Regions from separate parts of the Shewanella sp. KJ2020 genome, predicted to be linked through region 2. Evidence: riboswitches for the same ligand, from Rfam matches in the RefSeq annotation. Region 2 holds a riboswitch; the other holds the start of a gene.

Region 1 (3,880 bases), on a different contig from region 2:
ACGTACGCATTGTGGGAGTCGCTTAGCATTTTACTCAGCGCAATATGGCCCCCCCACATGGTTTCGCTCGGATCAAAGTTATCCTGATTGGTATCCGAGTAATGGCTATTGCGCTGCTCTACACGCAAGCCCACGGACAAAGCGTAATCCGAGCCCAGATCCGTATCGAGCTGACCAAAAAGTGCATAATTGGTCGCCTCATACTCTGAGTCTAAAACCTCATCTGGCCAAGCGTTATACTCGGAATACAATTGGTTATCTTCTTTCAAATTCATGGCATACACGCCAATGAGCCAGTCTGTACTCTCTGCAAAAATACGGCCTTGCTCAGTCGAACTTAAACGAAACTCTTGGGATAGGGTCTTGCGCTGGCCGGTTTTGTCCCAAAAATAATCGTACTGACAGGGGGCAACGCTGCCTTCATCTTCACATTGTTTGGAGGCCCAATACTCTGGATTGGCCCAATCACCATCGTAACTGTAATGGTGATCGGTATTAGCAAAGGAAGTTAACGACGTTAGCTCAAAGTGCTCTGCGCCAGAATAGGTCGCTTTAAAGCCTGCACCTGTGGTGCGTTGGCTATCGACACCGGGCTCATCCGAGAGGGTTTGTTTAGGATTATTGGTTAGACTCCACACATCATAGCCATTATCAAAATCGGCGTGCAGCAGGGTTAAATCCAATTGCAGATCGTCCGTCGCGTACCAACGCAGCTTAGCACGGCCGGTAAATTCATCGCGACCATTCGTGTCATCACGCTCTAGGTACAGATTATCGCGGTAACCATTTTGTTGATGTTGCTGCAAAGAGACTCGGTACAGCAGCTTGCCCGAATCCGTTAATGGGCCAGAGCTATAACCACTAAAGGTACGTAAATCATCGTCCCCGAGGGAGACTTCGGCGCCGTGTTCAAATACATCGGTGGGGTCGTTACTCTTTAGGTAAATTAACCCCGCTAAGGCATTGGCGCCATAGCGAGTCCCCTGTGGACCACGCAACAGTTCGACTTGCTGAAGATCGTACATACTCGACACCATGCCGATACCAGATAAATCGATATCATCTATGATGTAACCCACGGAGGAGTTAGGTGCGCCTTGGTATTGTTCCTGCTCGCCGACGCCGCGTATTTGAAAATACTTAGGCCGAGAACTCCCACCAGACCAGTTAACGTTAGCAATGGAATTAAGCACATCCTCGAAATGCTGGGCGCTTTCGTCTTGAATTTGCTGGGCATCGATTAACGTAACGCTTGAGGGCATTTTCTCTAAACTGGCACTGCGAAAATCCGCCGTCACCACCATGACTTCCATCTCAGTGGTAGGTTCGGGTTTATCGATAGCATCGGTTTGGGCGAATGCGGATGTGCTAAGCGCTGTGGCAATGGCTAATGCCAAGGGCGCTCTCATTAACGGTTGAGTGGATACTGGATTTTTACTGTTAAACATAGGACCTCAAATATCTAGTTTGAGATCCGGCAACGAATAAGCGATTCAGAAGTGTGCTGTTGATTGGCCCATTCCTACGCCGGTATTAGCCGGATCAGGTTCTAAGGGTTCGTCGAATGACATCTCAGTCTGCAGTACTGATTAAAGTAAACTCGCTGCAAACACCCCTTGGCGGGCCCCAGTATACATGACGAATATAAAAAAGAGGACATACTTATCTGATATTCCCTTAAATTACTCCATGGGGTTAACAGTGAACTAAACATAAAGTGAATACCTATTTGTTATCGTCTAATTCCTTTCACCCATTTGACCGCCTAGCATGATAATGCTATAGAAGGTCGCCATTTCGAACCCTGATTTCAAGCACTGTAAGAGGATCATAGTCGATGCAGCTCAAACCTTTATCGAAAGGACGTTATAGCCAGCGATGGGAGCAGGACTATCCACTTATTGAAGCGGTTGTACTCAGTTGTGTCAGCGAAATAAAAATGCTCAAAAAAGGCGCTCACCTTATGACGCAAGGGGAAGCGATGGCATCACTGGTATTAGTGAAGCAAGGTCGAGTATCGCTCGGCCATACCGCGAGAAATGGTCGGTGTTTTCAATTAGGGACTATTGATTGTGATTCACAACTGTTTGGCGAAATGGAGTTCTTTACTCAGTACCACTGCCAACTAGACATTATTGCCAGTGAACCCTTAGAAATCAGGCTGATTAGCGCTGAAAAACTGCAACATTGCCTCGGTCAACACCCTCAACTCGCGCTATTTTTCGCCAGTGCCATTGCCATTGACTACCAAGACACAGTCGATATTTTTACTCGGCGACTGCTCTACCCCATCAGTTATAACGTGGCGTTTGATATTTACCATGAATACTTAAATGACTTGCCAGTAGATGGCTTTAGTAAACGCTATTTAGAGGCTGAACGATTTGGCACGACCGACCGAGTCTACCGCCGGGCGCTACAAAATCTTGAGGAGCGAGGCTTAATTGAGCGGAAAAAAGATGGCATTCGGATTTGTGATCTCAACGCACTCAAGGAGTTTGTTGAAGCAGGCGTATAACCACCTTCGGCATAACCCACACTCGACTTAATTAAATAGTGAGTGTGGGGTTTATTCACAGGTAAATTAATTTACCGATAACGAGTGTTGTGCGATAGAAGGTTTCATTCGGCTTGAAACCATCAATAGTATAAATATCGCTGCGTAAAGCACTGGAATAACATACATCACGGTTTGCAATCCGATAATACGCTCAAAGAAAGAACTGATCGCTGGGCTAAACATCGCACCTGCACTGCCGCTAATAAGAATATATGACACATTTTTGCTACTGGCTTTTTTTACAAAAGACACGCCATAGGCAATAAAAGCATTATAAAGCGCGGCACACACAAAACCATAACCATAGGTTAAATAGGCTATCCAATTAAGGTTATTTGTGCTCACAATCGCGGCGGTGATCACCATAGCTAAGGCAATAATGCCGACTAAAAAATGGTGGATTTTTACACGCGTCACAATCACAGTCGAAATTAACGCACCAATTAACGCAGCAGACCAATACTGGGTAATAATATTACCGGCCTCTTCAAACGGAATATCAAATTTCTGTTTTACAAATAAAGGAGCCCAAGTTAAGAAAGTGTATAGCGCGAGCATTCCTAAAAATAACCCAATACCACCACTAATAATGCCAAGGTTCCATTCAGATTGTTGCTTCTCTTCTGTTGTAGAAGACTGCTCACAAATAGAGAAATGAGTGAACAAGGTAATAATGACGGTACAGAAGGCCACTAAACCTACGGCTAAATAGCTATAACTCCATGATAATGAACTTGTTAATGCATAAGTCGTTATCAAGGGAAAAACAACGCCTGCAATATTAAACGTTGCATCTTGCACGACTAACATTGTGCTTTGTAATTTTTCTTGCCACACAGATACCACTATCGTACCCGCAATGCACAGACCAATACCGCCACAAAAACCAATTAAGGTCATGGCGATCATCACAACTTGTAGGGAACTGGTTAAATGTAAAGCCAAAGCAGAAAGAGCAACTAAGCTGTAACTTATCAAGGTTATTCTTTTGATGCCTAATTTTTCAATAAAGAAAAATGCCGCAATCGTCCCCGCGAGTGCACCGCCATTAAGTAATGAAAATATGGAGGCAACGTCGTTAACATTAGCGGCAAATTTCTCCGCTATGGGCTCAATCAACATCCCAAATTGGGTCGCAAAGCCCGCCATAATAAAATTAGCGAGAAAACTGATAGCGGTTAAAGTAATTTTATTCTTCATTATGTCATTCCATAAGTGAAATGCTAAGGGTTCAAAGGGTGGCTTTAACCCTAATTGAGGGCGGTTTCTAACGCGAGCTCGATCATATTATTAAAGGAAAGTTGGCGTTCTTCGGCCGTT
Region 2 (3,880 bases):
TTGCATTTAGATGGGTAAAGTTAAAAACACCCGTTTAATGGCTGTTTATCAATATCAAAGTATTATCACCGTAACTTGTTACTCATTGCAATTAAAGCAAAAATCTACGTCATTTAAAGGAAAGCTTACGTCAATTAAAGTGAGACCCTTGGAACTTTGTTTGAGTCATTTTCTCTAATTTGCGTTAGAGATAAATGGATTAGTTCAGTTCTAGGGGATGGATGTTGCCTTTTCAACCTGATTTAGCACTTAGTCATACCAAGGGATCCAAAGCCGATAATATTCCCGCTGCGGAGGGATTCATGCCCATTAAATGCTTCTCCCAAAACGTATCAGGAGTGTCGTTCGATACGAACTTGCCACTCGATTTTATGGATAAGCAAGATAATGGAGGGATTGTATGTCAGGGAAAACAGAGTCTTGGCTGGGGATATCGATTAAACCTTTCGAATTTCAAACTATTAATGGGGGTGATATTCGCCCATGGTTTATTATTATACCTCATGGTTTTTTTATGGCGTAGCCAACAGGGTGAATTAGGTTTATCCCTAGCTGTGCGGGCTCCTAAGGTGAGCACACTCAAGGCTTACTTTATTCATGCGCCATCAACACAGCCAAAGCTTGACGATAGAGAGACGCCCTCAACAAAAGCGCCCACACAGGCTGCGACTATTCAGCCAGACAATGCGTCGCAGGGTAAAATAGTTGAGTCAGTGGTTATGCAATCTAAATCAACACCTAAGACAGTGTCTCAAGCAGAGCTTAAACCAGAGCCTAAACCGGTAACAAGCACTAAACCCGAGGCTTTACAGGCTCCTAATACAGATAAAACAGCAGTTAAATCTGTTAGTACGACAAAGGCGTCAACTCAGCCGACGCAGTCGCAAACACTAGCGTCCAGCGAAGGCGGAATAAGTGCCAAGGGATTTGAAGCGCCAAGCGCGAGTGTTGGACTATTCACCCAGCAATATTTTGAACGTCAACGTGAACAAGCGCTCGATGATCTTGTGATTGAACAGGCCGATAAATTTACCCGTAAATCGAATATGAGTGAAATAAGCCCTGAGATGGAAGTGTTGTTTGTACCAAACGCCGATGATTTTAGCGGGCCAACAAGCTTTGATTTGGCGCTCGATCCGAATCGTATTGTGCGTAAAGGGGACACTTGTTATCGCGTGGTACAAGTTGGCACTCAAGTGAATCCATACGCCGAAAATTTAGGCTTTCCATTTGACTGCAGTGGTAAAAAAATCAATCAAGCGATTGATGATGCCATTCAATCTCGATTAAATAAAATGATGCTCAACCCCCATAAATAGCGACTTTCTTTTATGATCTATTTTCATGCCAATTTCGGGTTATTTGAGTTTTTAATATTTTAATTCATTAAAAACATATAGTTAGGTGTCTTTTTATTTTGATTTTACTTAGCAATTTTTAATTGTTATTTCCCTTGTTTGTTGCTGCCGCTTCTGTCTATACTGCGCACTCATCTTGTCGGAGTGCCTCTTGGCTGAGACCGTTTATTCGGGATCCGTTGAACCTGATCAGGTTAAAACCTGCGAAGGAAACAAGCGTAATAACACCCATTAAATCGTGGGTCATAGTGAACAACTCACAAATGATTCAGGCTGATTTAATCGTTATTGAGCAATGAAACCTAAGTGTGCCTTTTCGGCATTTAGGTGCGATTGACTCAGCTATCAACAACTCAAGTCTCCAGACAAGCAACTCTATTTTTTTAAAGTGAGATTGCTTATGTCCAGTTCGAATCAACAATACACATCGGCCAACGCGGCCAGCAAAGCGCCGAGTCGCCGCGAAACCCGCGCCCAGGCCCAAGCCTTTATCGATACGTTAGCGCCACTGCAACATCCTAATTCGCAAAAGATTTACCTCGAAGGTTCTCGTGCCGATATTCGCGTTGGCATGCGGCAAATTCTGCAGACTGATACCCTTATCGGCGGTACAGCTGAGGCGCCTATCATGGAAAAAAATCCGCCAATTCGTGTGTATGATTGCGCTGGACCTTATTCCGATCCTGAGGCCGACATCAATGTGCGTCTAGGTCTTAGTAAATTAAGACAAAACTGGATCCTAGCCCGCAACGACACGGAGCAATTGCCCTGCGCTACCTCAGATTTTACCCAACAAAGACTCGCCGATGATGGTTTAGACCATCTGCGTTTTGAAGCGGGTTCAAATTCCATTGTCCGCCCACGCAGAGCGCTGCAGGGTAAACGCGTCAGCCAATTACACTATGCCCGTCAAGGGATTATCACTCCAGAAATGGAATATGTAGCGATCCGAGAGAATATGGCACTTGCGCAGGTACAGGATGAAATCCTCACTCGTAAAGCTAAGGGCGAAGCCTTTGGTGCCTTAGTTGGCGAACCGATTACCGCCGAATTTGTCCGCGCTGAAGTCGCCCGTGGCCGCGCGATTATTCCGCTGAATATAAACCATCCCGAAGCCGAACCTATGATCATCGGGCGTAATTTTCTGGTGAAAGTGAACGCCAATATCGGTAATTCTGCGGTCACGTCTTCCATCGAGGAAGAAGTGGAAAAGCTTGTCTGGTCAACCCGTTGGGGCGCAGATACGGTAATGGATTTATCCACGGGTCGTTATATCCACGAAACCCGCGAGTGGATCATCCGTAACTCACCAGTGCCCATAGGCACAGTGCCGATTTATCAAGCGCTGGAGAAAGTGAACGGCGTAGCTGAGGATTTAACCTGGGAAGTGTTCCGCGATACCTTGATTGAACAAGCTGAGCAAGGGGTTGATTACTTTACTATTCATGCTGGTGTGCTGCTGCGTTATGTGCCGATGACGGCTAAACGCGTTACTGGGATCGTTTCCCGCGGTGGTTCTATCATGGCCAAATGGTGCCTGAGTCATCACAAAGAAAATTTCCTCTACAGCCATTTCCGTGAGATCTGCGAGCTTTGCGTCGCCTACGATGTATCCCTGTCTTTAGGTGATGGTATGCGTCCAGGCTCGATTGCCGACGCCAATGATGAGGCGCAGTTTGCCGAGCTTGAAACCTTAGGCGAGCTAGTCAAAATTGCCTGGGAATACGACGTACAAACCATTATCGAAGGGCCGGGACATATCCCGATGCAGCTCATTAAAGAGAATATGGACAAGCAGTTAGCTCACTGCGATGAAGCGCCGTTTTACACCCTTGGCCCACAAATCACCGATATCGCACCTGGGTATGATCATTTCACCTCCGGCATAGGCGCGGCCATGATCGCTTGGTACGGCTGCGCCATGTTGTGTTATGTCACGCCAAAAGAACACTTAGGATTACCGAATAAACAAGATGTTAAGCAAGGTTTGATTGCTTATAAGATTGCCGCCCATGCTGCAGATGTGGCAAAAGGTCATCCGAGTGCGCAAATTCGTGATAATGCGTTGGCAAAGGCGCGTTTTGAATTCCGCTGGGAAGATCAATATAACTTAGGACTCGATCCTGACACCGCGCGGGCTTATCACGATGAGTCCTTACCGCAGGAATCGGCCAAAGTCGCGCATTTTTGTTCTATGTGCGGCCCTAAATTCTGCTCGATGAAAATCACTCAAGATGTGCGCGCCTATGCCGCAGGTTTAGAAGCAGCACAAACGAAGGCAGAGTCAAAGCCAGAACCAGTTGAAGAGGCTGCTCAAGCGATGCAAGTTGCGATTAAAACGCCGCAGGAGTTGGAAGCAGCAATGGCGCTAAAATCGGCAGAATTTACCGCCTCCGGCGCCGAGCTTTATCACGTGAAAGACAAGCAGGTAAAAGACAAGCTTGTTGCCGAAGCTGAGGAAGCCTAATTATGCTAGGTATTCATGGGGATAATACGCCCATGAATACCGAGCTCCCCGCGTT

The links. Region 2 has a riboswitch for thiamine pyrophosphate ahead of thiC (phosphomethylpyrimidine synthase ThiC). Riboswitches for the same ligand answer to the same signal wherever they lie in the genome.
Region 1: another riboswitch for thiamine pyrophosphate. It lies ahead of MJO46_RS00560 (TonB-dependent receptor); the one in region 2 lies ahead of thiC (phosphomethylpyrimidine synthase ThiC).

Annotation. Positions count from the first base shown of each region.
Region 1 is NZ_JAKUKD010000002.1:53,648-57,527, reverse strand. It holds gene MJO46_RS00560 (TonB-dependent receptor) at 1-1,448, opposite strand, end outside; TPP riboswitch at 1,503-1,627, opposite strand; gene MJO46_RS00555 (Crp/Fnr family transcriptional regulator) at 1,838-2,518, shown strand; gene tsgA (MFS transporter TsgA) at 2,585-3,760, opposite strand; gene deoD (purine-nucleoside phosphorylase) at 3,811-3,880, opposite strand, start outside.
Region 2 is NZ_JAKUKD010000004.1:88,620-92,499, reverse strand. It holds gene MJO46_RS02515 (hypothetical protein) at 303-1,319, shown strand; TPP riboswitch at 1,489-1,587, shown strand; gene thiC (phosphomethylpyrimidine synthase ThiC) at 1,759-3,825, shown strand; gene MJO46_RS02505 (bifunctional hydroxymethylpyrimidine kinase/phosphomethylpyrimidine kinase) at 3,828-3,880, shown strand, end outside.